DNA from 3 places in the Bacillus spongicola genome. Region 2 is predicted to be linked to each of the others. Evidence: predicted binding sites of a transcription regulator. Region 2 holds the regulator's gene; each other region holds the start of a gene.

Evidence for each region. Region 2 encodes Rex, which represses fermentation and respiration genes when NADH is low (regulators of the CRP and FNR family bind a similar motif). Its sites were predicted from a motif close to TTGTGAAATATTTCACAA; they were not measured.
Region 1: a site for Rex is predicted at 4,211-4,228, ahead of ric (iron-sulfur cluster repair di-iron protein). Genes of this name have one in related genera too.
Region 3: a site for Rex is predicted at 4,608-4,625, ahead of pflB (formate C-acetyltransferase). Genes of this name have one in related genera too.

Annotation. Positions count from the first base shown of each region.
Region 1 is NZ_JAYKTS010000004.1:207,770-217,849, reverse strand. It holds gene U8D43_RS04770 (SDR family NAD(P)-dependent oxidoreductase) at 1-47, shown strand, start outside; gene U8D43_RS21155 (YqzH family protein) at 298-390, opposite strand; gene U8D43_RS04765 (Y-family DNA polymerase) at 703-1,965, shown strand; gene U8D43_RS04760 (YolD-like family protein) at 1,981-2,313, shown strand; gene ric (iron-sulfur cluster repair di-iron protein) at 3,453-4,154, opposite strand; gene U8D43_RS04750 (Crp/Fnr family transcriptional regulator) at 4,426-5,121, opposite strand; gene U8D43_RS04745 (TIGR04053 family radical SAM/SPASM domain-containing protein) at 5,380-6,489, opposite strand; gene U8D43_RS04740 (Mrp/NBP35 family ATP-binding protein) at 6,708-7,451, opposite strand; gene U8D43_RS04735 (MFS transporter) at 7,632-8,813, shown strand; gene fdhF (formate dehydrogenase subunit alpha) at 8,810-10,080, shown strand, end outside.
Region 2 is NZ_JAYKTS010000038.1:1,497-11,576, forward strand. It holds gene tsaE (tRNA (adenosine(37)-N6)-threonylcarbamoyltransferase complex ATPase subunit type 1 TsaE) at 1-294, shown strand, start outside; gene tsaB (tRNA (adenosine(37)-N6)-threonylcarbamoyltransferase complex dimerization subunit type 1 TsaB) at 291-1,016, shown strand; gene rimI (ribosomal protein S18-alanine N-acetyltransferase) at 997-1,458, shown strand; gene tsaD (tRNA (adenosine(37)-N6)-threonylcarbamoyltransferase complex transferase subunit TsaD) at 1,451-2,461, shown strand; gene U8D43_RS18455 (ABC-F family ATP-binding cassette domain-containing protein) at 3,068-4,993, opposite strand; gene U8D43_RS18460 (redox-sensing transcriptional repressor Rex) at 5,530-6,198, shown strand; gene tatAY (sec-independent protein translocase protein TatAY) at 6,255-6,425, shown strand; gene tatC (twin-arginine translocase subunit TatC) at 6,443-7,189, shown strand; gene U8D43_RS18475 (YdiK family protein) at 7,209-7,409, opposite strand; gene U8D43_RS18480 (CPBP family intramembrane glutamic endopeptidase) at 7,572-8,297, opposite strand; gene groES (co-chaperone GroES) at 8,563-8,850, shown strand; gene groL (chaperonin GroEL) at 8,902-10,080, shown strand, end outside.
Region 3 is NZ_JAYKTS010000041.1:14,331-24,410, reverse strand. It holds partial or broken gene U8D43_RS18960 (peptidoglycan recognition protein family protein) at 114-614, shown strand; gene U8D43_RS18955 (peptidoglycan-binding domain-containing protein) at 660-1,124, shown strand; gene U8D43_RS18950 (hypothetical protein) at 1,317-1,472, shown strand; gene pflA (pyruvate formate-lyase-activating protein) at 1,553-2,290, opposite strand; gene pflB (formate C-acetyltransferase) at 2,309-4,534, opposite strand; gene U8D43_RS18935 (M3 family oligoendopeptidase) at 5,019-6,791, opposite strand; gene U8D43_RS18930 (TspO/MBR family protein) at 6,956-7,678, shown strand; gene U8D43_RS18925 (terpene cyclase/mutase family protein) at 8,200-10,071, opposite strand.

The sequences.
Region 1 (10,080 bases), on a different contig from region 2:
CGAGTGTAGTTGAAAAACTAGGAGGCAAATCCTTTTATCAAAAATAACGCCACTTTTTTCTGAAACGTCAGAAAATGAGAGTGGCGTTTTCTTTTTGAAACCGATAGAATTCAATCTATTCTAATTTTTTTAATACGATCAAATTTTTGATTAGTGATTTTAACCAATAAATTTATTCTTTTCTACTTAAGCAATGATTTAGCTAATCAAATATTCATACACCACACCTTGAATGATTTCATGAAGATCTTGTGATTTGCTTTGAAGTTGCTTCTCGATGTGGTGAAAGAAGTCCTCCTAATCCTCTTCGTTTATAGGGAGAGAAGCCTCACTATGTCCATATTGTTGAAAGCATTGCACCACCATTTTCTTGAGAAACTGCCCCTCCATTTTGTTCACCACACATTGATTATACTTATTTTTCTTTCTTTCCAATAGGCTGTTTTCGCAAAGTTTGTTGCTTTTCGTATCAGTCTATTATCTATGATTTAGCTTAGATTCGTCTATTTTTGATGGAATTCAACAGTGAAATGAAAGATTTAATCAAAAATATGATGAAATAGCCACAATGTATACGAAAAGAGCCTTCCAATATGAATTTATTTAGATAACAGATGAATTTTTATTGTAAACGAACATATATTCGTATAAACTTTGGGTATAAATAATATTAGAACAAATGTTCTATTTGAGGGGGAGAACATGACAGTAGACTACAGTAGGCTACCACAACGGAAGATTTTATGCATCGATATGAAGAGCTTTTATGCCAGCTGTTCGGCCGTCATGAGGGGGTTAAATCCTCTTGAGTGTTATTTAGCAGTAGTTGGAGATCAGGAGCGGCAGGGCAGTATCGTGTTAGCAGCTTCTCCGAAACTGAAGAAGGAATTCGGGATTAAAACAGGTTCCCGTCTTTTTGAGATTCCAAATGATCCCCGTATTATTTTGGCGAATCCGAAAATGGCGACCTACATCCGAATATCGACAGAGATTACCCGTCTATTTCACCGCTACGTTCCGAAAGAAGCTATTCATACGTACTCAGTTGATGAAAGCTTTTTAGCGATTGATGGAGTGTCGACTTTATGGGGAGATGCTCATACGACTGCCGAGAAAATTAGATCAGATATAGAAAGAGAATTTCAGTTACCGTGTGCCATAGGGATTGGTCCTAATATGTTGCTTTCAAAGTTATGCTTAGATTTAGAGGCGAAAAAAACAGGAATTGCCGAATGGACGTATGAGGATGTTCAAACGAAGCTTTGGCCTGTGACGCCGCTGAGTGAAATGTGGGGAATTGGCAAAAGGGTAGAACGAACGTTAAACCGGATGGGGGTTTTTTCAATTGGTCAGCTTGCTCGCTACGACCTAAAAAAATTGGAAGTTAAATTTGGTGTAATGGGCAATCAGCTTCACTATCATGCATGGGGAGTGGATTTATCGGAAATTGGGGCCCCAATTATGGAAGGGCAAATTAGCTTTGGAAAAAGTCAAATTCTACTCAGAGATTATAAAAAGGAAGAAGAAATTAAGCATGTTATTTTAGAGATGTGTGAAGAAGTAGCACGCCGAGCACGGAATCATCAAAAGGCCGGACGAACGATTAGTTTCGGCTTAGGCTATAGTCAAGATGAATTTGGTGGTGGGTTTCATCGCTCTCGTTCAATTGAGCATCCGACGAATATTACGATGGAAATGTACCGGGTATGCCTTGAATTGTTTCATGAGCATTACGAAAAGAAAACCGTCCGGCAAATTTCGATATCGCTTTCGAATATTGTCGACGACGAATCACTGCAGCTTGATTTATTTCGTCCGGACTTAACGAAAAAACGAGAGCTGGGCTATGTGATGGATCGATTACGAAATCGGTATGGCTCTGGAGCAATTCTTCGAGCGGTTTCGTATACAAACGCAGGAACGGCAAGACACCGGGCCCGGTTAGTGGGCGGACATAGAGCCTAGAAAGGAGAGAGAAGGATGATTCGTGATCGCGGAAGAATGAAATGGACCTCGATGATGCTACCAGAGCACGTGAAGCTACTTCGAGACTGGTCAAAGGAAGATAGCTTCGAAAAGGAAAAAGAAATAGATGAACAGCAGCTAGAGGATTTAAACATCGTTGCTGCGGAAGCGATGGAATACGGGAAGTGTGTCACCATTACCCACTACACTAACAAGCGCTATGAATTACTGGTGGGCACGCTTCACTCCTGGGATGCCTACAGTGAAACGTTTCAGGTGATCGATCGTTTCGAGGCTAAGCATGAAGTTGCGCTCAAGCGCATCATCGATCTTCGTTTGAGTGATTAGAAATGTACTATCAAGGTTGTAAATCATAGAAATAATAGGGTTTGCGTTATCTTTTGTATTATTTCATATATAATTTTCAGAAAAATGTCTGAAACGATCCATTTTTAGTAGCTATTAGGTACAAACTATACAAAAAGAGACTTTGCATATTGTAATGCTGATACTTACAAATAGTTTTTGATAAATGGCTGTGTCGCAAAGTTTGTTGCTTTATCGTATCAGTTTATCATTTTGGATATAATTTTGTTTCGGGCATCATTTCGCCTGTTTTTGATGGAAATCAACAGTGAAATGGAGGGTTTAGTCAAAAATGAGATGAAAGAGCCACAATGTATACGAAAAACTCGATGGCAGCGCTCGCTTCACGCCGCCACCGCCTATCATGAAAATCCAGCCTAAAGACACAGAATAATCGTCTATCCCATTAATTAGCTGACCATACTGTTTACTAACAATACGACCAGTCCGAAGACTCTTTGGTGGATCTATCTCTAAGAGAGGATACCCTGTACGAAAAACTGGTTGTGACAGTTTAGAAGAACCGCCTATTGTGTTTTTTATCACGTATACAAAATTTTTTTACTACGTATCCTGTCACATGTATTGTCAATAAATTGCGAGGTGAAGCTTAAAATGGATGCCATGATGAATGAAAAATGATTCAATACCTAAAAAAGAAAGGATATAATTTCGAATTAACAGGACAACAGACAGCGTAAGTACTATAAAATTGTAGGATTAGTACAAGATCACTGGCCCCAAAAAATGTGAATATTGAGGGCTTAGTTTAGTTATGCTTCCTACCAATTGAGTTTTCATACAAAATGGATGCCATGATGAATGAAAAATGATTCAATACCTAAAAAAGAAAGGATATAATTTCGAATTAACAGGACAACAGACAGCGTAAGTACTATAAAATTGTAGGATTAGTACAAGATCACTGGCCCCAAAAAATGTGAATATTGAGGGCTTAGTTTAGTTATGCTTCCTACCAATTGAGTTTTCATACAAAGAGCCTTCTGGAAGACAAACGAGCCGCCAATTGACGACTCGTTTGTCTTTTTACTTATGTCCTTAAAATCACAATTTTTTGACTGTTACTATCTAAATGAAACCATTTAAGGGGAAATTCAGTCTTAGGAAACAGAACGTGGGAATAAAATGTTGTTCTCAAGATGAATATGCTGAAATAAATCGGATTCCAGCGCTTCGAGACGTTGATAAGCGAGCCGGTATGTTCCGCAAGCACCTGCCGGTGGTGTATAGTCATTCGTAATCTCACGCATTTGTTTTAGAATAGTGCCGGCTGTAGTATGCTCATGTTCCAATTCTTGTACAACAGCTAGTAGCTTTTGACGGTTTTGCTCAGTAGGGTTTTCTTCAAATTCTAAAATTAAAGGAAAGTCGATCGTTTCTTCTTTGCTGGTATGTTGTTCTAACTCAGCCTTTAGTTCATAAAAAAGCTTGTGAATTGTGACTAAGTGAGGATGTGTTGCTCCGTGAACTCTGTGTACTTTTGTTATATAAGGACTAAGAAGTGGTAATTCCTCGTTTAGATAGGCATGATGTTTTTGAATAATATACTCGATTAATTCACGTGAGCTAGAATGTTCCCAATCAATCGTGGCTTCACTTAAAGCAAACATTTGCTGATAAAGTTCGTTTAATTTTCCAAGTACTTCTCCTACGGAAAGATTTTTCTCTTGAATTGCTTCAATTAAGGGACGATTTCCACCACAACAAAAATCAATTCGATAGGTTTTAAATAGGTCGCTAGCTTTAGGGAATTTCGTTACAATTTCTGCCACTGTTTGGGAATCAGTTAATACTTGCTTCATGGATATACCTCCGATTTTTTAGTTTATGAGTGTAAAACAAGCTAGTCACAAAAGGAATGTGATTTGTATCAAAAAATAAGTTAAATTAGTAATCGACGATTAATAACGCTGTTTTTACAAAGGTTGTTGCTTCTCTGACCAGTCTATAAACGTTGATATCGCTTGGTTTCGGGTCATCTTTTCACATCATTTTTAACTCGAAATGAGGAAAGAAAAGAGTGTTTCCATCCTTTTTTGTATGCTACAGCAACAAAGTATGCGAAAAGAGCCATTAATAAAGAAGCTCATTTTGTAATTTTTCAAGATTGATTATATAGCATCCTTGTTTATCAAGTTCGATCAGTTTCTTTTTTCGTAGAGTATTTAAGGTTCGACTCACGGTTTCTCTCGTTGTTCCAATCATATTAGCGAGCTCACGATTGGTAAAGTTTGTGGTGATTTTATAAAGGTTTACACTGCATAGCGTACCATTCGATTTTGATAACCGAATCAAAAGCATAATGATTTGTTCATACGTATTATGAAGAATTTTTTCTTCTAAGCGATTTTGAAGATCCACGATTTTTTCTCCGAGAACTTTAAAGATTTTAATGCAAAGTTCCGGGTTTTTGATTAATACTTTTTCAAAATCGACAATCGGCATGACGATTAGTTGAGCCGTTTCAATGATTTCAGCATTTGCTGGAAACGTTCCTTTTCGAAAAAAACCCGCATGTGGAAACATTTCACCGGCTTGGAGAACGGATACAATCTGTTCTTTGCCCGCCGCATCATTTCGGTAAATTTTTACTTTTCCAGAATGAATAAAGAAAACCCGGTCGAGTACATCTTCTTGCATAAAAACAAGTGATTTTGGGTTAAAGGTTCTTGTGATCGAAATATCGACAAAGGGTATTAGTTCTTCGGTTGAGAGTTCTTTAAACAAAGGTACTGCTTGAAAATGGGCCTGGATATCATTCCATCTCATTACAATACCATCCTTTCTTATAGTAAGACTGTTTTCACAAAGTTTGTGGCTTTTCGTTAGTATACTAACTTTGATATCACATTGTTTCGAGGCATCATTTCGTCTATTTTAGATGGAAATCAACAACAAAATGAGGTCTTCCATCTAAAATTAGATGAAATAGTCACAATGTATACGAAAGGAGCTTTTCACAGCAACATCTATATGCTAAAAAGATCGATTTCGGGTCATCTTTCCTAATTTTTGGGACAAAATCACTTAGATTTTGCGGAGAGCTTTTGGGACATACACACACGCCGGTTCACTTTCTAAATAATCTCCTGTTAGGGCATAGGCTCTCGACCTAGATCCCCCACAGACGTTGCGAAACTCACATTTCCCACATTTCCCTTTGTAGGAGTCAGGATTTCGCAATTGTTTTAGAATCGGTGAATGACGATAAATTTCCGGTAGTGCGGTTTCCCTTACATTCCCTACTTTAATAGGGAGAAGCCCGCTAGGGTAGACGTCCCCGATATGAGAAATAAACACGAACCCATTTCCGTCATTTACTCCTCGAGGGGCACGACCTAGACCATCAATCTGACCGGTTTTACCAGAATGTAACGTATCCTCATATTGAATCCTTTTGTTTTGGTCTATATTTTTGCGCATCTTATCCTGAAGAACAACGCGTCGATAGTGCTGAGCGGCAGTTGTTTTTATATCAAATGGGACGCGTTGGCTTAATTGGTTGAGCCAACGGAAAACTTTTTCATGTTGAACAGGTGAAATCATATCCGTTTCTTTGCCCCGTCCGATAGGGACAAGGAAAAACACGCTCCAAAGAACACAGTCGAGCTTCTCAATGAGGGCTGCCATTTCATCTAAAACGTCCACGTTGTAGCGTGATATGACGGTGTTGATCTGTAGTGGAAGCTTAAGTTCATGAATATATTCAATGGCATTCATAGTTAAATCAAATGAACCGGAAGTGCCTCTAAAATGATCATGTATTTCAGCTGTTGGTCCATCTAAGCTAAAGGCCCATCTTGATAGCCCAATTTCTTTCGCTTTTTGAATGGCCTCTTTTGTCACGTTAGGAGTGGCACTCGGCGTCATCGATACGCGAACCCCTTTTTGGATGGCATAGGAGGCGATATCATAGACATCAGGTCTCATTAAAGGGTCTCCACCAGTGAAGACTAGGAGTGGATTATCCATTTCGAATATTGAATCGATTAATTTTTTTCCTTCTTCAAAGTTAAGTTCAAGTGGGTGACGCTTATATTGTGCCTCTGCACGACAATGAAGACAATGCAATTCGCAGGCTCTCGTTAATTCCCAAATCACAATAAATGGGTTTTCGTTAAAATCACGGTCAATCATTCTAAACCCTCCTAGACTAGATTATGTCTATAGTAAAAAAATACGAGAGAGTTGTAAGTGAACTACATCACATAGCTAATTGGAAAACGACAGGATGAGTCTATTATGCCCAAATAGTAGGGAGTGTAAGAGAAACTTTTTCCATTGCCTGCGATCAATAAGGAAGAAGAATGGGGCAATTTACTAGAGTATTTCTCTCTGCCTCTCTTCTAATCTGATTAGCGTTCATTTACGAAAGTATCAATTTTGATAGCTAAATTTTCATAATGATTGAATAATTCTGAACTCTCTTCATAAATACTTGGTGTCTCCGATGAATGAGAGGCTTCTTCAATTGGTATTTGAGCTAATACGTTCGTACCTAATTCATCTGCTAAAAGGCGACCTCCATCTTTTCCGAATAAATAATACTTCTTATCACTATCTATTGGTTGAAAGTAAGCCATGTTTTCTACTACGCCAAGAATTTCATGCTTGGCTTTAATGGCCATTGTGCCCGCTCTTTCTGCAACTAACGCAGCCGTTGCATGTGGGGTTGTCACGATTATCTCTTTACTTTGAGGAATATAGTGGTGCATATCTAGTGCGATATCCCCGGTACCAGGAGGCATATCTAATATACAATAGTCCAATTTCCCCCACATAACATCCTTGCTAAAATGTTCGACCATTTTCCCTAGCATAGGCCCTCTCCAAATAACTGGTTCATTATCCTTTATTAAAAATCCCATCGACATTACCTTCACTCCATGAGACTCAATCGGAATAATTTTTCCATTAAAAGTTTTGGGACGATTAGTGAGATTCATAATTTTAGGTATGCTAAATCCGTAGATATCTAGGTCAATAAGAGCTACACTTTTTCCTTGTCGTGCAAGAGCGATAGCAAGATTTACTGATACGGTCGATTTACCTACTCCGCCTTTTCCACTGGTTACTGCGATGACGTGACTTGATAACATAAATAACACCTCTTTATTAAATTTTGCGATGATGTCTCATTCGATGTGATGTACTTCACACTATAGATGGAAGAGTTTCATTACAATGAATGGAGTTGATACACCAGCAACTTATTAAAAATCTACCAAAGATAGAATTGTCGTGGTGTATAAAAAGTCACATGGGGGTGTTTCGGAATTATGAAACCATTAGAGCGCTCATTCTATTCTAAAACGAGCAAAAAAGCCTTTTTTATCATCTTGTTTCTCTTGCTAACGACTTGGATTGGGACTGAACAGTTTTCACATTTTGACATGGCATTAATGGGGTATCTCATTGCTTCCCTTATTTTTGCGGTTGGATTAACAATCAGAATGAGTTCGTGGTTATTGCGACCGGCTACCAAACAGGTAATTAAAAGAAGTCTTCACAATTTAACACAAAGAAGTCGAAAAAAACGAAATTTGATTTCCATTGGAAAAACAGCCTTTGAAAATATTTTTCTACAAAAATTTATTTTTAAAAGAGGCATGTATCGGGGAGTCCAACATTTCCTAATTGCTTGGGGATGCATCGGTTCATTCGCCATTACGTTTGGACTTACCTTTGGTTGGATGCACTTTGAGCTAGTAGATCCAGAGACATATGTCATTGTCGTCATGGGAATAGAAACGATCACTATGGCCGCTCACGGATTGTTTGCAGAAATGGTCTATAACGGATTAAATATTACTGCAACAATGGTGCTAGTTGGTGTTAGTATGGCCTTAACGAGGCGTATCGTAAACCAAGATGTCAAAGTCACCCAACGTGCTGAATTTGACTTATTTCCTTTATATATCTTATTAGCGGTTACGGTAACCGGACTCCTATTAACCGTATCCTATGTATTGCTAGATGGATGGATGCATCATTATATGACACTAATCCATCAAGTTACAGTGGTTGTTCTATTAGTCTACTTCCCATTTGGGAAACTGTATCATTTACCGATAAGACCACTAGCCACAGCGGTGCCGATGGATTATCAAGAAGAATGGCAAGTGGATACAAAGCCTTGTAAACAATGTGGAACTACGTATAGTTCGGATGACCAAATATTAGATGTGCAGGAAATTTTGGCTGCGCAGCAGTTCGATTTACAGCTTTCCGATGGAAGTTATTTATCTGATTATTGCCCAGCCTGCCGCAGGAGAATTCGGGTGATGAAACAACTCAATTTACCATCGAAGGTAAATGAAAAAGAGAAACCAATCTCTACGATAAATGGTATGCATCTATCGGGCTTTAGCAAGAAAAGAACCGAAGATTACTATGAATTTCCTGAACATGTTCAAAAAGAGATAGAAAAGTACAAAGAAGTGGGAGGAACCAAAAAATGAGTCAATTTATCGCAAAAGAAGGTGTCAAAAACCTTCATAAACCAGGAGAAAAGCTAATCACTACTCATTGCTGTTATTGTGGCATGCAATGTGGTATGCATATACGAGTGAATGAAAAGTCAGGAAAAGTTGTGGGAGTAGAGCCTCGCTATGATTGGCCGGTTACTAAGGGGAAAATGTGTCCGAAAGGCGTTACAGCCTATCAAACGATTGATCATGAGGATCGAATATTAAAACCACTAATCAAGAAGAATGGTGAATTTGTAGAGTCATCTTGGGAAGAAGCACTCGACTTAATTGAAAAGAATTTTAAAAAGCTACAAGCAGAAAGTGGGAAAGATGCACTGTCCGTTTTTGGTGGAGTCTCAATGACCAATGAAAAATGTTATTTAGTAGGAAAATACGCAAGAGTCGCGCTTGGCACAAGATTTATTGATTATAACGGTCGCTTTTGCATGAGTTCTGCAGCAGGGGGATTCTTAAAAACATTAGGAATGGACAGAGGTTCCACTTTACCGTGGCCAGAACTAGAACATACGGATTGTTTTTTTATCGCAGGGTCGAATACTGCGGAATGTCACCCAACGAGTATCCAATGGCTTTGGAAAGCGAAGGATAAAGGGGCGAAATTAATCGTTGTCGATCCGCGTGAAACACCAACCGCCAGAGTAGCTGATGTTCATCTAGATTTAAAACCAGGGACAGATTCTGCGTTAGCAAACGGGATGCTACATATCATTATAAAAGAAGGATATGTAGATCAAGAGTATGTGGAGAAGAGGTGCAATAATTTTGAAGAATTGAAGCAAAATGTGGAAAAATTCACTCCAGCCTATACATCGGAGATTACAGGCGTTTCAGTAGAAAAAATTATTAAAGCTGCTCATATATATGGCATGTCGCCTCGGTCCGTTGTCATGTTTGCACGAGGAGTGGAACAACAATCCAAAGGGGTCGATAATGTTTCGCTGTATACATCTATGGCATTACTACGAGGCCAGATTGGGAAGTTCGCTTCAGGTGTTGCTACATTCACGGGTCAAGGAAATGGTCAAGGAGGAAGAGAGCATGGGCAAAAGTCAGACTTACTACCAGGCTATCGGAAATTAACTGATCCTGCAGCTGTTGACTATATTTCCAGCGTGTGGGGAATCGATCCAAGTGAAATGCCAGCCCCAGGGGTATCCGCATATGAAATGTTTGATGAAATTCAAAAAGGAGCCATTCGTGGTATGCATGTCATTTGTAGCAACCCGGCTGTATCCGC
Region 2 (10,080 bases):
AAAAGAACCGTCAACAGTCCGACCTTTACGATTATTAAAGAATACGAGGGACGACTACCTTTATACCATATGGACGTGTATCGTGTGGAAGATAGCTTCGAGGATTTAGGATTTGAAGAATACTTTAGTGGTTCTGGCGTAACGGTTATAGAGTGGGCTCATTTGATTCAGGATCAGTTACCAACAGAACGCTTGGATATTTCCTTGTTTCATCAGGGAGTTGACGAAAGGAAAATTGTACTTTCCCCACGCGGTAATCGCTACGAGAACTTATGTAAGGAGTTATTTTCATGAAAATATTAGCCATAGATACATCTAACTATCCACTAGGTGTAAGTTTAATGACAGAGGATACGATTGTTGGGGAATATATCACTTATATAAAAAAGAATCACTCTGTTCGAGCTATGCCTGCCATTGAACATTTATTAAAAGAGTGTGATTGGACACCAAAAGAGCTAGAAAAGATTGTCGTGGCGAAGGGCCCAGGTTCCTATACGGGTGTTCGCATTGGAGTGACGATTGCTAAGACGCTTGCTTGGTCGTTGAAGATACCAATTGTGGGTGTTTCCAGTTTAGCCGTAATGTCGTCTGTTGGGCGTTATTTTAATGGGTATATATGTCCGTTAGTTGATGCGAGAAGAGGGCAAATATACACGGGCTTATATTCGTATCATAGCGGGCAACAAGCTGAAGTGGCTTTGGACTGTAATGTATTGGCTGTTGATTGGCTAATGGAATTAAAAGAAAAGAACCAGCCTGTGTTGTTTGTTGGGAATGACGTCAGCTTGCATAAAAAATCCATTCAATCTATTTTAGGGGACCAAGCGGTATTTAATGAGCTAACAGAGCAAAATCCTAGACCATCTGAATTAGGGATATTAGGGATGAATAAACAAGAAGAAGACACTCATTCTCTTGTACCTAATTATATTCGATTAGCAGAAGCTGAAGTGAAGTGGTTAGAGGCACAAACCAACCAACGAGGGTTTATTCATGATATCAATAAAAAATAGTTTATTTCGATTAATGGAAATTGAAGATGTCCCGAGAGTCATGGATGTTGAACTAGCTTCTTTTTCTGTACCTTGGAAAGAAGAGGCTTTTTACAGCGAGTTGCTACATAATAAATTTGCTAAGTATTTTGTGCTGGAAAACGATGAAAAAATTATTGGGTATTGTGGGATGTGGTTCGTAGTAGATGAAGTGCATATCACCAATATCGCGATTCTTCCTGAATGTCGAGGATGGAAGTTAGGAGAAGCTTTATTAACATTTGTGATGGAGTATGCTATTTCACATGGTGCGACTTCGATGACATTAGAGGTACGATTGAGCAATACGCCAGCTCAAGGACTTTATAGGAAATTAGGATTTGAAAATGGCGGCATCCGAAAAAATTATTATAGTGATAATCAAGAGGATGCTTTAGTAATGTGGGTGAAATTAGATGAGTAAAGATGTAATTGTATTAGGAATTGAAACAAGCTGTGACGAAACGGCCGCTGCCATAATAAAAAATGGAACAGAGATCATCGCCAACGTAGTAGCTTCTCAAATTGAGAGTCATAAACGTTTTGGTGGAGTTGTTCCTGAAATTGCTTCGAGACATCATGTTGAAGAGATCACGCTTGTACTTGAGGAAACGCTAAAGGAAGCCAATATGACATTTAGTGATATTGATGCAATAGCGGTAACAGAAGGACCTGGGCTCGTGGGTGCACTATTAATAGGAGTAAACGCAGCGAAAGCGATTGCTTTTGCGCATAATATTCCAATCATTGGTGTCCATCACATTTCTGGTCATATTTATGCTAATCGTCTTGTGAAAGAGATGGAATTCCCACTTCTTTCGCTTGTAGTTTCTGGAGGTCATACAGAACTGGTATATATGAAGGAACATGGTTCATTTGACGTTATTGGGGAAACAAGGGATGACGCAGCAGGAGAAGCTTATGATAAAGTGGCAAGAACGCTTAAACTTCCTTATCCAGGAGGTCCACATATTGATCGATTAGCCCAATTAGGTACTCCTTCGATTAAGCTGCCTCGAGCTTGGTTAGAAGAGGGTTCATATGATTTTAGTTTTAGTGGACTAAAATCAGCTGTCATCAATACCCTTCATAATGCTGCTCAAAAAGGAGAGAAAATCTCTCCAGAAGATTTATCGGCTAGTTTTCAAGAAAGTGTGATTGATGTATTGGTCACTAAAGCAGTTCGGGCAACAAAGGAATATGGAGTTCAGCAACTTCTTCTTGCTGGTGGAGTAGCTGCAAATAAGGGGTTAAGAAGTCGCTTAGAAGAAACCTTTAACGAATTGCCAGAAGTAGAACTTGTCATTCCTCCTCTTTCATTGTGTACAGATAATGCCGCAATGATTGGGGCTGTAGGGACTGTTATGTATCAGCAAGGAAAAAGAGGTAATCTAGCGATGAATGGAAACCCTGGATTAGAGTTATAAAGCACATTTTATTTGAGAGCATTGAAAAAATAATTACTTCTCTATGGACTGAAGATTTTTATTAATATACAGAAAATTAAAGAAGCGAAGAACCTATGTATAATGGGGTCTTCGCTTCTTTTTCTCGCTAGTGACTCTTGTCAAAGGAACAGGAAACTTGTGTGTATGTTGATGTGAAGGAGAGAGGTTAAATAATGCTGTGAGGTGAAATGTAGAGGCTGTGTAAAGAATGAGTCTTCATTACAGTGATCATAAGCTAAGCGCAAAAACGAGGCAAACGCCGATGATCAGTTCTGATTATACGCTTATCACCGATAGGTCAAGGTCAATGCTTTACTTTGTGGATAACCAATTTTTGAGGAAGAAGAGGAAGTAGAACGTCTGTTTTGTACACAGACTGTGGATAAGTTGTTAATAACTTTGTATATCTTGTGAGCAACATATAATAAAACCGCTTACTTTTTGGATGATTTTGTGGATAAAACAATAAAAAAATGTGGATAATGTGGAAAAGTCCTGTGATTATATTAGTATAAAGGTTTTGGTTGTGGATAAAAATGTGAATATTATTTTAAAAAAACATCCCCTGCGTGGGCAGGGGAAAGGCTATGTTTGGAGTTGTTCCCATTCTTCTAAAAGGTCATTATATGTTTTTTGAGCTGCAAGAACATCATCATTTAACTGCTTCACTTTTTCAGCGTTCTGATAGATGTCAGAATCAAATAGCATGGCTTCTTTTTCTTCAATCTCATTTTCAAGCTTTTCTATATATTCTTCGATTTCTTCAATTCTTCGTATTCGTTGACGTTCTAGTTTCTTTGCCTCTTTATCCATTCGGTGGTTTTCCTTTGTGTCAATCTGAGGCGTAACGATGGATGCACCACGTTCTTTTTCTTCCAATAAAGCAAGCTCGATCATTTCTTCCTTTTTATGGACGTAATAATCATAGTCACCAAGATATTCTTTGGCTTCTGTTGTGGATAATTCAAGAACTTTTGTTGCGATACGATTGATGAAGTAGCGATCATGGGAAACGAATAAGATCGTACCTGGGTAATGAATTAATGCATTTTCAAGAACTTCTTTGCTATCAAGATCAAGATGATTTGTTGGCTCATCTAGAATAAGTACATTTGATTTTTCTAACATCATCTTAGCAAGAGCTAATCGGGCTTTTTCGCCACCACTTAGAGTTGAAACAGACTTGAGTACATCATCTCCTGAAAATAAGAAATTGCCCAGAACAGTTCGGATTTCCTTTTCCGTCTTCATCGAGTAATCATCCCACAGTTCATGAATCACGGTTTTATTGGAAGTTAGCTCGGCTTGTTCTTGATCATAATAGCCAATCTTGACGTTCGCTCCAAAGTGGTAGTTGCCAGAAAGGGATGGAAGTTTTCCCACTAGTGTCTTGATTAAGGTAGACTTCCCGACTCCGTTTGGACCAACTAAGGCAATACTATCTCCTCTTGAAGCCTGAAATTTAATATTTGAAGAAATTGGTTCTTGGTGATAACCTATTGTTAAATCTTGAACTTTTAAAACATCATTCCCACTTTGCCGTTCAATTTCAAAAGAAAAATGGGCAGATTTTTCATCACCAAGCGGTTGAGACATGAGGTCCATTCGCTCGAGTTTTTTTCGCCTGCTTTGTGCCATTTTTGTAGTGGAAGCTCGGGCAATGTTTTTTTGAATGAAATCTTGCAAACGAGCTACTTCAGCTTGCTGTCTTTCAAATTGCTTACTCTCGCGTTCATAGTCGTCGGCTTTCTTTTGTAAATAATCACTATAATTGCCGTGATATTTCTTTGTGTTTCTCCGTGATACTTCATAAACATGATTGACGACTTTATCTAAAAAATAGCGATCATGAGAGACAATCAAGATGGAACCTGAATAGCCCTGTAAATATTGCTCTAGCCAAGAGAGTGTTTCAATATCTAAATGGTTAGTGGGCTCATCTAGGATGAGTAAATCAGGTTTTGTTAAGAGAAGTTTAGCCAAAGCTAGTCTCGTTTTTTGTCCGCCACTTAATGTGGAGATTTTGGTAGAATAATCAAAGTTAGCAAAATTCAATCCGTGGAGAATAGAGCGAATATCCGATTCATACTGATAGCCGCCTAAATCCTTAAATTTCACCGTTAAGCGATCATATTCGGATAGTGTCCGTTCATAAGCCTCTGTGTTTTCATAAATATCTGGTGAAGCCATCTCAAGCTCTAATTTGCGTAAATCCGCTTCATGTTGTAAAACATGCTCAAATACAGATAGCATCTCGTCCCAAATCGATAGACTGGATTCCAGTCCTGTATGCTGAGCTAAATAGCCCATGGTCACATGTTTTGGTTTTATTATTTCTCCTGAATCAAAGGAAAGTTGATTGGAGATGATTTTTAGTAAAGTTGACTTTCCAGCACCATTTCTACCTACAAGTGCAATTCGATCTTTAGATTTCAGTTCTAGTTTAATATTTGATAAAATCATTTCTGCCCCGAAGTACTTTGTTACATTATTGACTTGTAATAAAATCATATATTCACCTCATTCATCTCGTTTAAACTGGTCAGTAACTCTTCAAGTGTCCGAGTAATTTAGTTTCCAGTAAGAAACCAATCAGCTTTACTAGCGAACTGTACTATAAAATGCGGAAGGTTTTACTTCATCTTATCGACTATTTTTGATAGGTTTCAACAGCAAAATCGAGGATTCCATCGAAAAATAAACGAAAGAGTCACAATATATAAGAAAAGAGTCTTATACAAACAGTGTATCGCACTTAAAACAAGTTGAGCAATAGCAGGACTTGTGAAAAAGGTAACAGACAATCTTGACGAAATAGTGTATGATAATGAATGAAGAGGAGAATGTCTACATCAGGCATGCCTTTAATTAAAATTGATTCATCTGCAAAGAAAAGTGATATATTTCCGACCAAGAGGAATCTAAACAGCTAGTTCGAGATTAATGGAAGCGTTTCCGAAAATAGGATTCAATACAAAATGAGCCGAAAGCTCTATTAAATAGAAAAATCGAGAGATGATTGGCTCAAAAATAGAGAGGGATTAGAAATGAATCAAGACACAATGAAAATACCGCAAGCTACCGCAAAACGCTTGCCTCTATATTATCGGTTTATTCAAAACTTACATTCTTCAGGTAAACAAAGAGTGTCCTCGAAAGAATTAAGTGAGGCCGTAAAAGTAGATTCGGCTACGATTAGAAGAGACTTTTCTTATTTTGGTGCACTTGGGAAAAAAGGCTATGGTTATAATGTGAACTATTTGCTAAGCTTTTTTAGTAAAACACTAAACCAGGATGAAGTCACCAAGGTTGGATTAATTGGAGTAGGAAACTTAGGCACAGCTTTTCTTCACTATAATTTTTTGAAAAATAATAACACGAAAATTGAGATGGCCTTTGAAGTGAATCCTGATAAAGTGGGCATGAGTATAGGTGACGTACCGATTTATGCTTTAGACGATTTAGAAGAGAAAATCAAGGAAAGCAACATAGAGGTGGTTATTTTGACCGTACCCGCTCCTGTTGCTCAAACGATAACGGATCGCTTAGTGAGTGCGAATGTGAAAGGGATTTTGAATTTCACGCCGGCACGGTTAAATGTTCCTTCGTCTATTCGAATCCATCATATTGATTTAGCGGTTGAATTGCAGTCGCTAGTTTATTTCTTGAAGAACTATTCTACTAAGGACACGGAAACGTCACAAGAAGGGCTTTAAGAAATTAGGATTTAGGGGTAAAATGATGTAATATAGTACTGAGGAGGTGTAGCGTAATGCCAGGTCCAGGTAGTCTTGTAGCAATAGCAGTAGTTGCACTATTAATTTTCGGTCCCAAAAAGTTACCAGAACTAGGGAAAGCAATGGGAAGTACGTTGCGCGAATTCAAAAATGCCACAAAAGGCTTAGCGGATGACGAAGACAAAGACAAAAATGATGCTAAGTAAATGTTAGGTGATTGACGATGAGTCGAAATGATATGACTGTTTATGAACATATAGATGAATTAAGAAAACGGCTTCTCATTGTGGTCGTTTTCTTCTTGTTTGCGATTATCGCAAGCTTTTTTCTCGCCGAACCGTTGATTGTTTACTTGCAGAATGCGGATGAAGCGAAAGAAATAACGATGAATGCGTTTCGGTTAACGGATCCATTAAAGATTTACATCCAAGTAATAATATTCTTGTCATTATTAATGGCGCTCCCGTTAATTCTTTTTCAATTATGGTCCTTTGTGTCCCCGGGATTATATGAAAAAGAACGACGTGTCACGTTGAGTTACATTCCGGTAACGGTGATCTTGTTTCTTGGTGGATTAGCTTTTTCGTATTTTATTTTATTTCCATTTGTAGTCGACTTTATGTTGAATTTGTCTGTGAATCTAGAAATTGAACAGGAAATTGGCATCAATGAGTATTTTCAATTTCTTTTTCAAATTACCATTCCGTTCGGATTTCTGTTTCAGCTCCCTGTCATTATGTTGTTTTTAACAAGGTTAGGGATTATTACACCAATGTTGATGTCGAAAATGAGGGTGTATGCTTACTTTGGTCTATTTGTGATTGCCGCAATGATCACACCACCAGATATTATGTCTCATTTACTCGTTACTCTACCACTTTTTGTTTTATATGAAATCAGTTTAGGTATATGTAAAATTGGTTATAAAAAAGCTTTGCTTGCAGAACAGAAAAGAGAAATGGAAGAATAAAAAAATAGACCCATTGGGTCTATTTTTTTTGCATCGTTTTTAATTTAATGTGGATGTTAATCATCCGAAGTCCTGAACCTAAATCCAATGTTGCTAGGAAAATGAGAAGATAAGTGAAAAATCCCCAGCCATGAGTCACAACATTTTGGATTGAAAAATACGTAAATAGAATTCCGAGTAAGGTGTAAATGATACCAGTAAACAAAGGTGATTTTCTCATAAAAACGTCCTCCTAATCCTATAGAGTCCTTGCCCTATTCGTGTACATTATTGTAGCTATTGAAGTTCATTTTCGAAGGAGTTCTCTATTCTGGTATTGATTTTGTTCAAAAATAGACGAAAAGAAAAAAATCTTCAATATATATGTTTAAAAAGAGCGTGATTACCCTATCCAGTGAATAAATAGTGCGACTTGTGCGCTTACTTTTTTCATAATTGCAGGATAAAATTGAATGAGCGCAACGAGTGTATTCATGCCAACGTGAGCGATGATGGGAACAATAATTCTTTTCGTATGCACATACAGAAAAGCAAACGTAAAGCCCATCGTCGTATATAACAGAATATGGGATAATTCGCGATGAGCCAGTCCAAATAGAAGGGAACTTAAGAAACCAGCGGCCAGAAATGGCATTCGCTTATAGAGTGCCCCAAATAGGATTTGTCGAAAAACAATTTCTTCTAAAATTGGTCCGGCGACCGAGGAAGCAATTAACGCAATTGGCACAAGTGAGATGATTTTCATCGCTGTCGCTGTATTTTCCGATCCAGGTTCGATTCCGAGAAAAGATTCAACAGTAATAGCGAGGGCCTGTGCTAAAAAGGCGAGAAATATTCCGCCCACACCCCAAGAAATGGAGAGTGGAATTGAATGCTGTTGGCCAAAGTCCTCATATCTTTCGCTTTTTCGTAATAAAAAAAGTACAATGATAAGGGTGAGTGTAAAGCTAATAAATAGCCAGTACCCCGCAGCTAAATAGAGCATCTTTTCTTTATCTTCTACACCAAAGGAATTCAGTCCGAGCTTATAAATAAGCGGAACGGCGATAGAGGTAGAAAGTTGCATGACTATGTAGATGATTAGGATATAGCCATATCGTTTATTCATGTAAGTTCTCCTTTAGAAAGTTGATCATAATCATTTATCCATTCTACTAATAAAATGATGACTGTTCAAATGGTAAAGCTGGAAGAAGTGGGTTTGCGAAAAATGACAAAACATGGAGTGATTTTTGTCGAACCTTTTTAGAAAAAAATAAGGCTTGATGCTTGCAAAAGAAAAGTGAATTCTTTATTATATTAATTGTGTTAGCACTCTAAAGAGGTGAGTGCTAATTATCATGACTACATATTTATTGAGGAGGTTGTTTCACTTGTTAAAACCACTAGGTGATCGCGTCGTAATTGAGCTAGTTGAAACGGAAGAAAAAACGGTTAGCGGGATTGTTCTACCAGACTCTGCGAAAGAAAAGCCACAAGAAGGTGTTGTCGTAGCAATAGGAACAGGTCGCGTACTTGATAGCGGTGAGCGTGTAGCTCCAGAGGTTGCTGTCGGCGAACGTATTCTCTTCTCAAAATACGCAGGTACAGAAGTGAAGTATGAAGCTACTGAATATCTTGTTCTTCGTGAAAATGATATTCTTGCAATTCTAAGTAAATAATTTTCCCTTTTCACATACAAAGGAATTCAAATTCAAGGAGGTCTTTTTAATATGGCTAAAGAAATTAAATTTAGTGAAGAAGCACGTCGTTCTATGCTTCGTGGTGTAGATCAACTTGCAGATGCAGTAAAAGTAACGCTTGGACCAAAAGGACGTAACGTCGTTCTTGAGAAAAAATTCGGTTCTCCACTAATCACTAATGATGGTGTGACAATTGCTAAAGAAATCGAGCTTGAAGATGCATTTGAAAACATGGGTGCAAAGCTTGTTGCTGAAGTAGCAAGCAAAACGAATGAAATCGCCGGTGACGGTACAACTACCGCTACAGTTCTTGCGCAAGCAATGATTCGTGAAGGTTTGAAAAACGTAACAGCGGGAGCAAACCCTGTTGGCATTCGTAAAGGAATTGAAAAAGCGACAAAAGCTGCGATTGAAGAGTTGAAAAACATCTCTAAACCAATCGAAGGCAAAGAGTCTATTGCTCAAGTTGCGGCAATCTCAGCAGCGGACGAAGAAGTTGGCCAATTGATTGCAGAAGCAATGGAACGCGTTGGCAACGACGGCGTTATCACTATTGAAGAATCAAAAGGATTCTCAACAGAGCTTGATGTAGTAGAAGGTATGCAATTCGATCGTGGATATGCGTCTCCGTACATGGTAACTGATTCCGATAAAATGGAAGCAATTCTTGAAAATCCTTATATCTTAATTACAGATAAAAAGATTACCAACATTCAAGAAATCCTACCAGTACTTGAGCAAGTGGTTCAACAAGGTAAGCCATTGCTACTAGTAGCTGAAGATGTTGAAGGAGAAGCGCTTGCGACATTAGTGGTAAACAAGCTTCGCGGAACATTCAATGCAGTAGCAGTTAAAGCTCCTGGCTTCGGTGACCGTCGTAAAGCCATGCTTGAAGACCTTGCTGTCTTAACAGGTGGAGAAGTGATTACAGAGGACCTAGGTCTTGACCTGAAATCAACTTCTATCGATTCTCTTGGACGCGCTGCAAAAATCGTTGTTTCAAAAGAAAACACTACGGTTGTTGAAGGTGCTGGAGACACAGCGAAAATTGCCGCACGCGTGAACCAAATCCGTGCCCAATTAGAAGAAACAACTTCTGAATTTGATAAAGAAAAATTACAAGAACGTCTAGCTAAATTAGCTGGTGGCGTAGCGGTAGTTAAAGTAGGAGCAGCGACTGAAACGGAACTTAAAGAACGTAAGCTTCGT
Region 3 (10,080 bases), on a different contig from region 2:
AATAAATGCTCAATTTAAATCATCACGTTTCTCCGATAAATACACTTTTAAAAATACCCTCCTCCCAATAGTCTCATATAGTAATAAGATAGTTAAAAATAAGGAGTGATTTCATGAAATACCCTATTTCAAGAGATTATATTTCTGTTGGTAATTCTCGTCCTGGAACCCGGCTAGGAAAGGTTCTTTTTATTGTCAGTCATGATACTGGAAATCCTGGATCTACCGCTTATGTTAATCGAAACTACTTTCAAAACGTTCAACCAAATGCTTCGGCACATACCTTTATCGATGATCAGATTATTTTAGAAATAATCCCTATTTCTGAAAAAGCTTGGCATGTTCGCTATGATGTTTCTACAGATAATAGGCTTTACGGTGCAGAGGCAAATGATCATGCCATCGGGATTGAACTATGCTGGGGAGGTAGCATCAATTTTAGGGAAGCTTATAATCGCTATGTTTGGTATCACGCCTATTTAGCTGATAAGTTCCATTTAGATCCAAATAAAGATATTGTCTCACATAGTACTCTAGATCCTGCGAGAAGGTCTGACCCCCAAAATGCACTAAATCGCAAGGGGATTTCTTGGTCGCAGTTTGTTTCAGACGTCAAAAAAGCTACTCAAACCTATTTTCCTAAGTCCACAAACGTTGGGATCATTTCAGTATTAGGTAATGGAGACTCAGGCAAAGAGGTTAAGGATTTACAAACCAATCTTATTGAAGCTGGTTACTCGCTCCCCAAATATGGAGTTGATGAAGAATTTGGAGATGAAACTGAAGGAGCGGTACGAAAGTTTCAGCTTCAGCAAAAATTACTTGTTGATGGACTGGCCGGACCTCAAACATTAACGAAGCTTAAGGAAGTCCTTTCATCCAAACAGGGCATATCTTATCCACTGCCTGATACTACTTTTGGATTAGGCGACGAAGGAGAAGGAGTGAGAAACATCCAAAGAGCTCTGAAATCCATGGGCATTGATTCCACATATATTGATGGAATCTATGGTTCACTGACAGAAGCTGCTGTTCGAAAATTCCAAACAAGATTTGAAGAGCTCGATAATGACGGGGTTTTTGGTCGTAAAACTAAATTAATTTTGGAAAGGGAATTGAATTGATTAGGCTATTTTCTTAAGGCTCTTTTCGTATACATTGTGGCTATATCATAGATTATTAACGGATATGAAAAGCCACAAACTTTGCGAAGAAAGCCCTACTGTCTAAGACAGAAGCATAAAAGAAAATCAAAAAAACGGGAAAGAACCTGTGCCTCTTTGCATATATGTGTTTATAAGGAGGGAGGCATGACCATGGCCTATTATTGGGTGATTACGGTAGGAATGTTAATGGTTATTGGTTTTTTTGCTTGGACATTTTTTTATTACCTTCGACAAACATTAGACAGTGATGATAGTAAACGAGTAGATGTATTGCCTGAGCCTGACTCAGAAGATCCTTTTTCCTAAAACTGTTCTTGTCGCTTGCAACACTCTTTGCGAAATCAGCCAAATTAAAAGCCACCAGGAAAACCTGGTGGCTTTAAGTGTTATTGACCCATTTCAAGTAGTCTATACGCTTCTTCGACCGCTTCTTCCTTCGGTGTTTCAACACCCTTAAGAGGATATTCTAATCCTAAACTTTCCCACTTATAAACACCTAATGTATGGTAAGGAAGAATTTCAATTTTTTCTACGTTTGATAATGTGCCGATAAACGCTCCAAGTCTCTTGAGGTCTTCAGGATTGTCTGTATGACCTGGAACAAGAACATGGCGGACCCATACTGGCATTCCCATTTTGTCTAGATATATTGCAAAATCTTTAATATTTTCATTGCTAAGTCCCGTTAATTCTTTATGCTGATTGTCATCTTCATGTTTTAAGTCTAATAAAACGAGATCAGTTAATTCCAACACTCTTTTTAGCTTTTCTTGAAAATGGGGCTTCTCACTATAACAGCCACCAGAGGTATCAATACATGTGTGAATCCCTAATTTCTTACACTCAGTAAAGAAATCAAAGAGAAAATCTAAATGCAATAAAGGCTCTCCCCCACTCACCGTTACTCCACCACCTGAAGCCTGGATAAACGGTAAATAGCTTTTGATTTCCGATATTAATGTTGGAATGGCGATGTTTTTTCCTTTACCGATATCCCATGTATCTGGATTATGGCAGAATTTACATCTTAATAAACACCCTTGAGTGAAGATGATATAGCGAATTCCTGGTCCATCTACGGTGCCAAGGGATTCAGTTGAGTGAATACAATTCTGGTATTGCATATGAGTCAGCTCCCGTTTTTACATCATTTCATGGAATGTACGATTAATGACGTCTATTTGTTGTTCTCTAGTTAGTTTAATAAAGTTTACAGCATACCCTGATACACGAATGGTTAACTGTGGATAATTTTCTGGGTGGTCCATTGCGTCAAGTAAGGTTTCACGATTGAAGACGTTAATATTCAAGTGATGTCCTTGTTTAACAGAATATCCATCTAGTAATGCAACAAGATTTCGTTGCTGTGTATCATCGTCTTTTCCTAAAGCTTTTGGAACGATACTAAATGTATTGGAAACACCGTCTTGCGAATGGCTGTAAGGTATTTTAGCAACTGAGCTTAATGAAGCAAGAGCACCCTTTTTATCGCGACCATGTAATGGGTTCGCACCTGGTGCAAATGGTTGACCTGCTTCACGTCCGTCAGGTGTGCTACCTGTTTTCTTGCCGTATACGACATTACTTGTAATGGTTAAAATGGACATCGTTGTGACAGAGTTACGGTAGGTTTGATGCGTTTTTAGTTTATTCATAAAACGTTTGACAAGATCAACCGCAAGCTCGTCAACTCGATCGTCATTGTTTCCGTATTGAGGATATTCTCCTTCTACTTCATAATCAACAGCAACACCATCTTCGTCACGAATCACCTTAACTTTAGCATATTTAATTGCACTTAAGGAATCAGCAACAACAGATAAGCCAGCGATACCACTCGCCATTGTACGAAGGATATCACGATCATGTAACGCCATTTCAATCCGCTCGTATGAATACTTATCATGCATATAATGAATGACATTTAGCGTATTAACATAAAGCTTTGCTAGCCAATCCATTACTTGATCATACTTCTCCATTACTTCGTCAAATTCAAGGTATTCTCCTTCAATTTTAGCGAATTGTGGAGCGACTTGGATTTTTAACTTTTCATCCATTCCACCATTAATGGCATATAACAATGCCTTCGCTAAATTCGCTCTTGCACCGAAGAATTGCATTTGCTTCCCGATTCTCATTGCTGATACACAGCAAGCAATACCATAGTCATCACCGTAATCAGAAATCATTAAGTCATCGCTTTCATACTGAATCGAGCTTGTTTCAATGGACATTTTAGCACAATATTTCTTGAAATTATCTGGTAATTTCGTTGACCATAATACCGTTAAGTTAGGCTCTGGAGCAGCTCCTAAATTGGTTAGACTGTTTAAGAAACGGAAAGAATTTTTCGTTACTAGTGAACGTCCATCAATTCCCATTCCACCGATTGCTTCTGTTACCCAAGTTGGGTCTCCAGAGAATAGCTCGTTATAATCTGGTGTTCTAGCAAACTTCACTAAACGAAGCTTCATAATAAAATGATCCACTAGTTCTTGAGCTTCCTCTTCTTGCAATCTACCTGCTTCGATATCTCTTTCAATATAGATGTCTAAGAAAGTAGATACACGACCAAGACTCATTGCCGCACCGTTTTGTTCTTTTATAGCAGCCAAATAGGCAAAATATAGAGATTGAAAAGCTTCTTTTGCAGTTGTTGCTGGTTTTGAAATATCAAATCCATAAATGGTTGCAAGCTCTTTCAATTCTTGGAGAGCACGAATTTGTTCTGCATGCTCTTCGCGATCGCGAATAACATTTTCAATCATAACCTCTTCGCCAAGCGTTTTCATATCTTCTTTTTTCATTTGAATTAAGAAATCAACACCATATAGTGCTACCCGGCGATAATCACCGATAATTCTTCCTCGACCATAGGCATCTGGTAAACCTGTAATTATACCTGCTTTTCTAGCCATCATCATTTCAGGTGAATAAGCATCAAATACTCCTTGGTTATGCGTTTTGCGGTAATCACTAAATACTTTTTCAACTTCTTCATCAAGTTCATATCCATAGGACTGAAGAGCGGCCTTTGCCATTCGAATTCCTCCGAACGGTTGCAGAGAACGCTTAAAAGGTTTATCCGTTTGGACGCCAACCACTTTTTCCAATTCTTTATCTAAGTAACCTGCACCGTGAGAAGTGATGGTGGAAACCTTTTTCGTATCCATATCCCAAACGCCACCACGATCTCGCTCTTCTTTATCTAATGCCATCACATTTTCCCATAAGGTTGTCGTTGCTTCTGTCGGTCCTGCTAAGAAAGTATCATCTCCATCATATGGAGAATAATTGCGTTGAATAAAGTCTCTAACGTCAATTTCTTCTGTCCACTTACTTTTTTCAAATCCTTCCCAATACATCAAAACCACTTCCTTTAATTAATGATGAAACATATTGATTTATCTTCACGATAAAACTTCGACCAATAAAAGGATGTGATTTATCTCACACCAAATCCACTTGAAACGTTCAAATCGCTGCTAGATACGGGTTTATTGGTCCTGACAATTTTGTGAACTATTGAGCAAAGATTCTATTTCAGAGGTTTTGTTTGAAATGAATATTTTTTGTAAGCTGAATGTACGTAAAGATACTACGAAAATCAGCAATCTTCAGGAAGAAAGTCTTCTACTAAAACTAAAGAATTACATGGGCTCCATAAAATGTTTAGGGGGTCTATCCAATTAGAAAAAATATGGTGAATTTGAACAACGCTTGGAGTCAAATGTTTTTGTGTAAATTCTTTAGATTAATTTATGTAAATCAGTTTCATTCAGCTTATTGAAAGTATTTTCATTAAAAATAAGGCACTAGAGTCAACTCCCCTAGCGCCTTATTTTTAGCTTATTTTGTTAATCTTAAAAACTCTTCTACATCTTCCACACATAGCTTAACGCCTTTTTCCCAGAATGCCTGCTTCGTTACATCTTCACCTAAGTGTTTCATAACCAGCTCTTCTACATTCATAACGGCGGTATCACGCAAAAGATTCATGTACTTCTCCTCATACCCCTCTCCTTCTTCAAGCGCTTTTGCATAAATGCTTAATGAAAAAAGGTAACCGAAAGTGTAAGGGAAATTATAAAATGGCACACTTGTAATATAAAAATGTAATTTAGATGCCCAGAAATGAGGATGATAATCGCTTAATGCTTCACCGTAGGCTTCTTTCTGCGCACCCTCCATCAATTCATTTAATCGTTTGGCGGAAACAATCCCTTGGCGACGCTCTTCATAAAATTTTGTTTCAAATAAAAAGCGAGCATAGATATTCATAAATAAAGCGACACTCCGCTGTAACTTATCTTCCACAAGGGCGATTTTCTCCTTTTCAGTCGTTGCTTCTTTTACAGCCGCATCAGCTACGATCATTTCTGCGAATGTTGAGGCGGTTTCGGCTACATTCATTGCATAATTACGGTTTAGAGTATGCATCGGACGTAGGGCATACGAATGAAAGGCATGACCGAGTTCGTGTGCAAGAGTTGCCACATTCGACATCGATCCAGAATACGTCATAAAAATTCGTGATTGTTCACTTAATGGAAAAAGGGTGCAGAACCCGCCTGGGCGCTTTCCAGGGCGATCCTCTGCTTCAATCCACTCGTTTTCAAAAGCCTGTTTCGCAAAATCTGCCATCTCTGGGCCAAATTTGCGAAAGTGCTTCTGAATAAAGTGAGCTCCTTCGTCAAACGTCATTTCGCTTGTAGCTGTAGAGACCGGTGCATCTAAGTCTGACCACGATAATTTATCTTTCCCTAATAGCTTTGCTTTTCGGTTTAAATAACCGACAAAAGCATCCTTGTATTGACTAATAGCTCCCCACATAGCATCTAGAGTTTCTTGTTGCATGCGATTATAGCCTAATGGCTCTTTTAATACTTCGTTCCACCCACGCGCCTTGTAAACTTGTAAACGATAGCCTCCAAGATGATTTAATGTACGTGCAAACAGCTCTTCTTTTTCTTGCCAAGCGGACTCTAGCTTCTTCATTACTTCTTGACGAACCTTAGAATCACTGTGACTTGAAAGATTATTTGCTTGGCCTATTGATAGACGTTTACTTTCCCCGTCTACCTCTACTTCAATTTCCATCGATCCAACAATAGTGTCATACATCTCTCCCCATCCATGATAACCATCGACAGCTAGAGCTTGAATTAATGCTTCTTCTTCATTTGAAAGCTTTTCTTTTGCTTTCGTCTGCCACTCATTTAATACAAAGCTTAATTCATTTAATCTTTCATCTTGAACCAAGTTAATCCAATCATCATCATTTGTCTGAGCAAGCTTTTGTTGAAACGAATTAAAGCTCGTTTGAAACGCAGCACTCATTGACGTCAATTCACCGCGAAGAGAATCTGCTTTGCGGTCATTCATATTTTGGGCTTGAAGGCAGCCGATGAATGCACCAGCTTGGCGCAAATGAAGCATGACATTCGTTGCTGGTTCAATCATTTCCAACACGTTTTTTGCTGTTGGAGAATTGAACAGATTTTCTTTTTCCGTAAAGAGCATTATTTTTTCTTCCAAATCATCCATATGCTCTCGAAATAAAGCCGAATCACTTCCACCTGGAAAAAATTCTTCTAAGTCCCAAACCTCTTTGTATGTCAATATACATCCTCCTTTTATGATTCTTTTTATGTATTCTAGTTTTTGAAGGAAAACCCTCTAGTTAGTATTGTACCTGAAGAGGACAATTTTTTCAGTAAGGGTTATAGAGCAAAACCTTGTGGAATAGTAATTAGAAGAAATCTATTAACAAGAGGAGGATCTAGATGGTGAAGTTAGTCTTAAACATCTTGGCCTATCTTCTAGTGGTCATTGTCAACTTTTTAGCCAACGCCTTACCGCTCAACGGTCAAACAACAGGTGAGATATCGGACAAAGTACAAGTTCTGTTCACTCCCGCTGGTTATGTTTTCAGTATTTGGGGACTGATATATTTACTGCTTGGGCTGTGGGTACTGCGACAATTCCCTAAAAGCCGACGTAACCTGCCACTTTATCAAAGTACTAGTGTTTGGTTTGTACTTAGCTGTTTATTAAATTCCACCTGGATTTTCTTATGGCATTATAACTATTTTACACTCTCGGTCGTTATCATGATTTCCTTACTCCTCACACTCATTGCCCTTTATGGTAATGCAAAGAGAAGTGATCCGTCCTTTTTAGATATCGCTCCATTTTCTCTTTATCTTGGTTGGATTAGCGTTGCCACCATTGCGAATATCAGTTTCACTCTAGAATTCTATGAGTGGAGTGGCTGGGGATTGTCTGATATTACATGGACGATTATTTTATTATTTACAGGGACGATTTTAGCCATTTTCTTTACTACTCGAGAAAAGGACTGGTTGTATCCACTTGTTTTTGTCTGGGCATTTATTGGCATCGGAGTAAAAAACCAAGACCTCGAACCTGCAATTACCACAACAGCTTATGGTTTAGCCGTAACGACCCTAATTCTCTCATTGCTAATTTACTTTAGAAAGCGTTAGTGTAAGAAAAGCGCAAGGCGCCCGTTTATCGGCGACATGCATAAGACAAGACGGCTGAAAGGTTGCTCTTTGACCTTTTAGACGGCTTGACTTATGACCTCGAGCCGATGGCGCCTGGAGCTGGACTAAAAACCATATAAAACCCTCTCTTTCATTCTGTTCAAAAAAACTAGCATTTGCTAGTTTTTTTGAACAGTAAAGCCATTTGAGAAAAGAATGATACTTTTTCCAGTAATATTTAATTGGTTAAATGTATAGGTGTCCCGAATCTTTTCATCTATTATTTTTTCAAATTCATCTCATAGTCGAGTATTCCACTGAGAATTAGATAAAAAAGCCATAATTAATACGAAAAAAACCTCGGTAGAAGTGAGGCCACTGAAAAAGTGTTCACTTTGAACAATTAGCAGGTATTTTTATCAACATACAGTAAATAAAAGGAGTTAACTATCTACATATAGTAGGTAATTAGCTCCTATTTTTCTTTAATTAGACTTTTTCAGTGCCCTCGGTAGAAGTACTTATTTTTTTACGTAATGGCTTAATGCCAATAGCGGAAAAATATACTGGTAGCTATGATAATGAATATAAAAACTCGCTGCCATTCCTTGGCCCTTCGGATACGATGTAGTCCAATCTTCCTTTTCACCATATTTGATTAAATAATGGATACCTCGATCAATTTCACTACTTTCTTTTTCAACTGAAATTAAGGCATCCAATGCCCAGGCTGTATGTGTGAGGGTACTTTTCTTTAATGGTATATATTTTTTTTCGATATCACTATTGCAGGATTCTCCCCAACCTCCATCTGGGTTTTGAATATTTTTCAACCATGTAACAGCCCGTTGAATCGCTTGTTTATCTCTCCTTTCACCGACAGCCATTAAGCCAGTTAAAGCACTCCATGTTCCATATATATAACAAATCCCCCATCGCCCATACCATGACCCGTCATTTTCTTGATGCAAATACAACCACTTCTTCCCTTTATCAATTAAGGTATATGGCTTTTTTAAATGAACAAAATTACCTAAATACTCAAGTGTTCTACCTGTTAAATCGGGGGTAGAAGGATCTGTGAGTAAAAATTCAGGTTTTTGTATAGGTAAAAGGTGAACCACTTTTTTGTTTACCATCCGTTCAAATGCCGGCCAACCACCATCCTCGTTTTGCAACGCTAAAATCCAAGCAATACCTCTTGACCAGGCGGCGTGGAAGGAGGGGTCTTGATAGACACCACTTGCCATGGCTCGTAACGCAGCAGTCGTATCATCGACATCAGGATTGATCGTATTAACATCAGAAAACCCCCATCCACCAGGTAACGAGCCATCTGCATTAATCTGCCAATCGCCGTACAAAACATGTTGCCGCTTCATAATATACTCGTTTGCTTTTTTGACCACCGACTCATTTTCATTCACTCCTGCTTCTTGCAAGGTATGACTAATCAACGTGGTATTCCAAACATTCGCTGTTGTGTATTGCATATGAGGATAGCCATGTATTGTACACTTCATCTTCAGTAGTCCTTTTACAGCTTCTTGGATTGTTATATCGGTTCGTTTATACCCTAATGATAGAAGAGCAAAAATCATAAAAAAGGTAGAGCTAAAGTAACTGAGCAAGGTTCCATCTTCTTCGATTCTCTCTAACATATAGGTTTTCGTTTTTTGCTTGGCGACTCTTCTAAGTTCCCATGGTAACCCAATAAGAGAACGGACTCCTTGCTGAATATGACTAGAGAAGGTGCTCCACTCACTCGTTCGGTATTCCTTCCAACCATCGGTACCTTTTCTTAGTAACAAGGAAGATAAATCTGGGGATTTTTTCGTTTTCCGTTGATACTTCGCTTCGCTTAATAGCAATAAAGGCGCTAAGTTGGCACGACCAAAAACAGATAAATCAAAGAAATTGATTGGAAAACTTGGGGGCAGCAACATGAATTCTACTGGAATGGGGAAAAACGAAGGCCATGAATATTGCCCTGTTATCGCTAGTGTAAGCTTCGTAAACATATCTGCCTTATCAATACCTCCCCCTTTCCGAATGACATCTTCTGCCATAGTTATATTATGATCTTGGTCTGAGCAATAACCAGAATATAATAGCGCATAGTAAGCTTCAATAGTTAGCGAGAGATTTGGCTGCTTCTCATCATGAAATAGTTTCCAGCCTCCGCTCATATCTTGCCGGCTTTCAATCCGCCCCACCAGGTCTTGAATGAGAGATTCATATTTTTTTATTTTTAAAGAACGCAACAAAATAATCATGTAAGCGTCTGTTTTTATTCCTGTATCAAATGGGAAATCCCATGACCCGTCACTTCCCTGTTTTTTTTGCAAAACCTTAATAAGACGCGACATCTCCTCTTTTGCTTCCGCCTTCAAGTCTTGTCC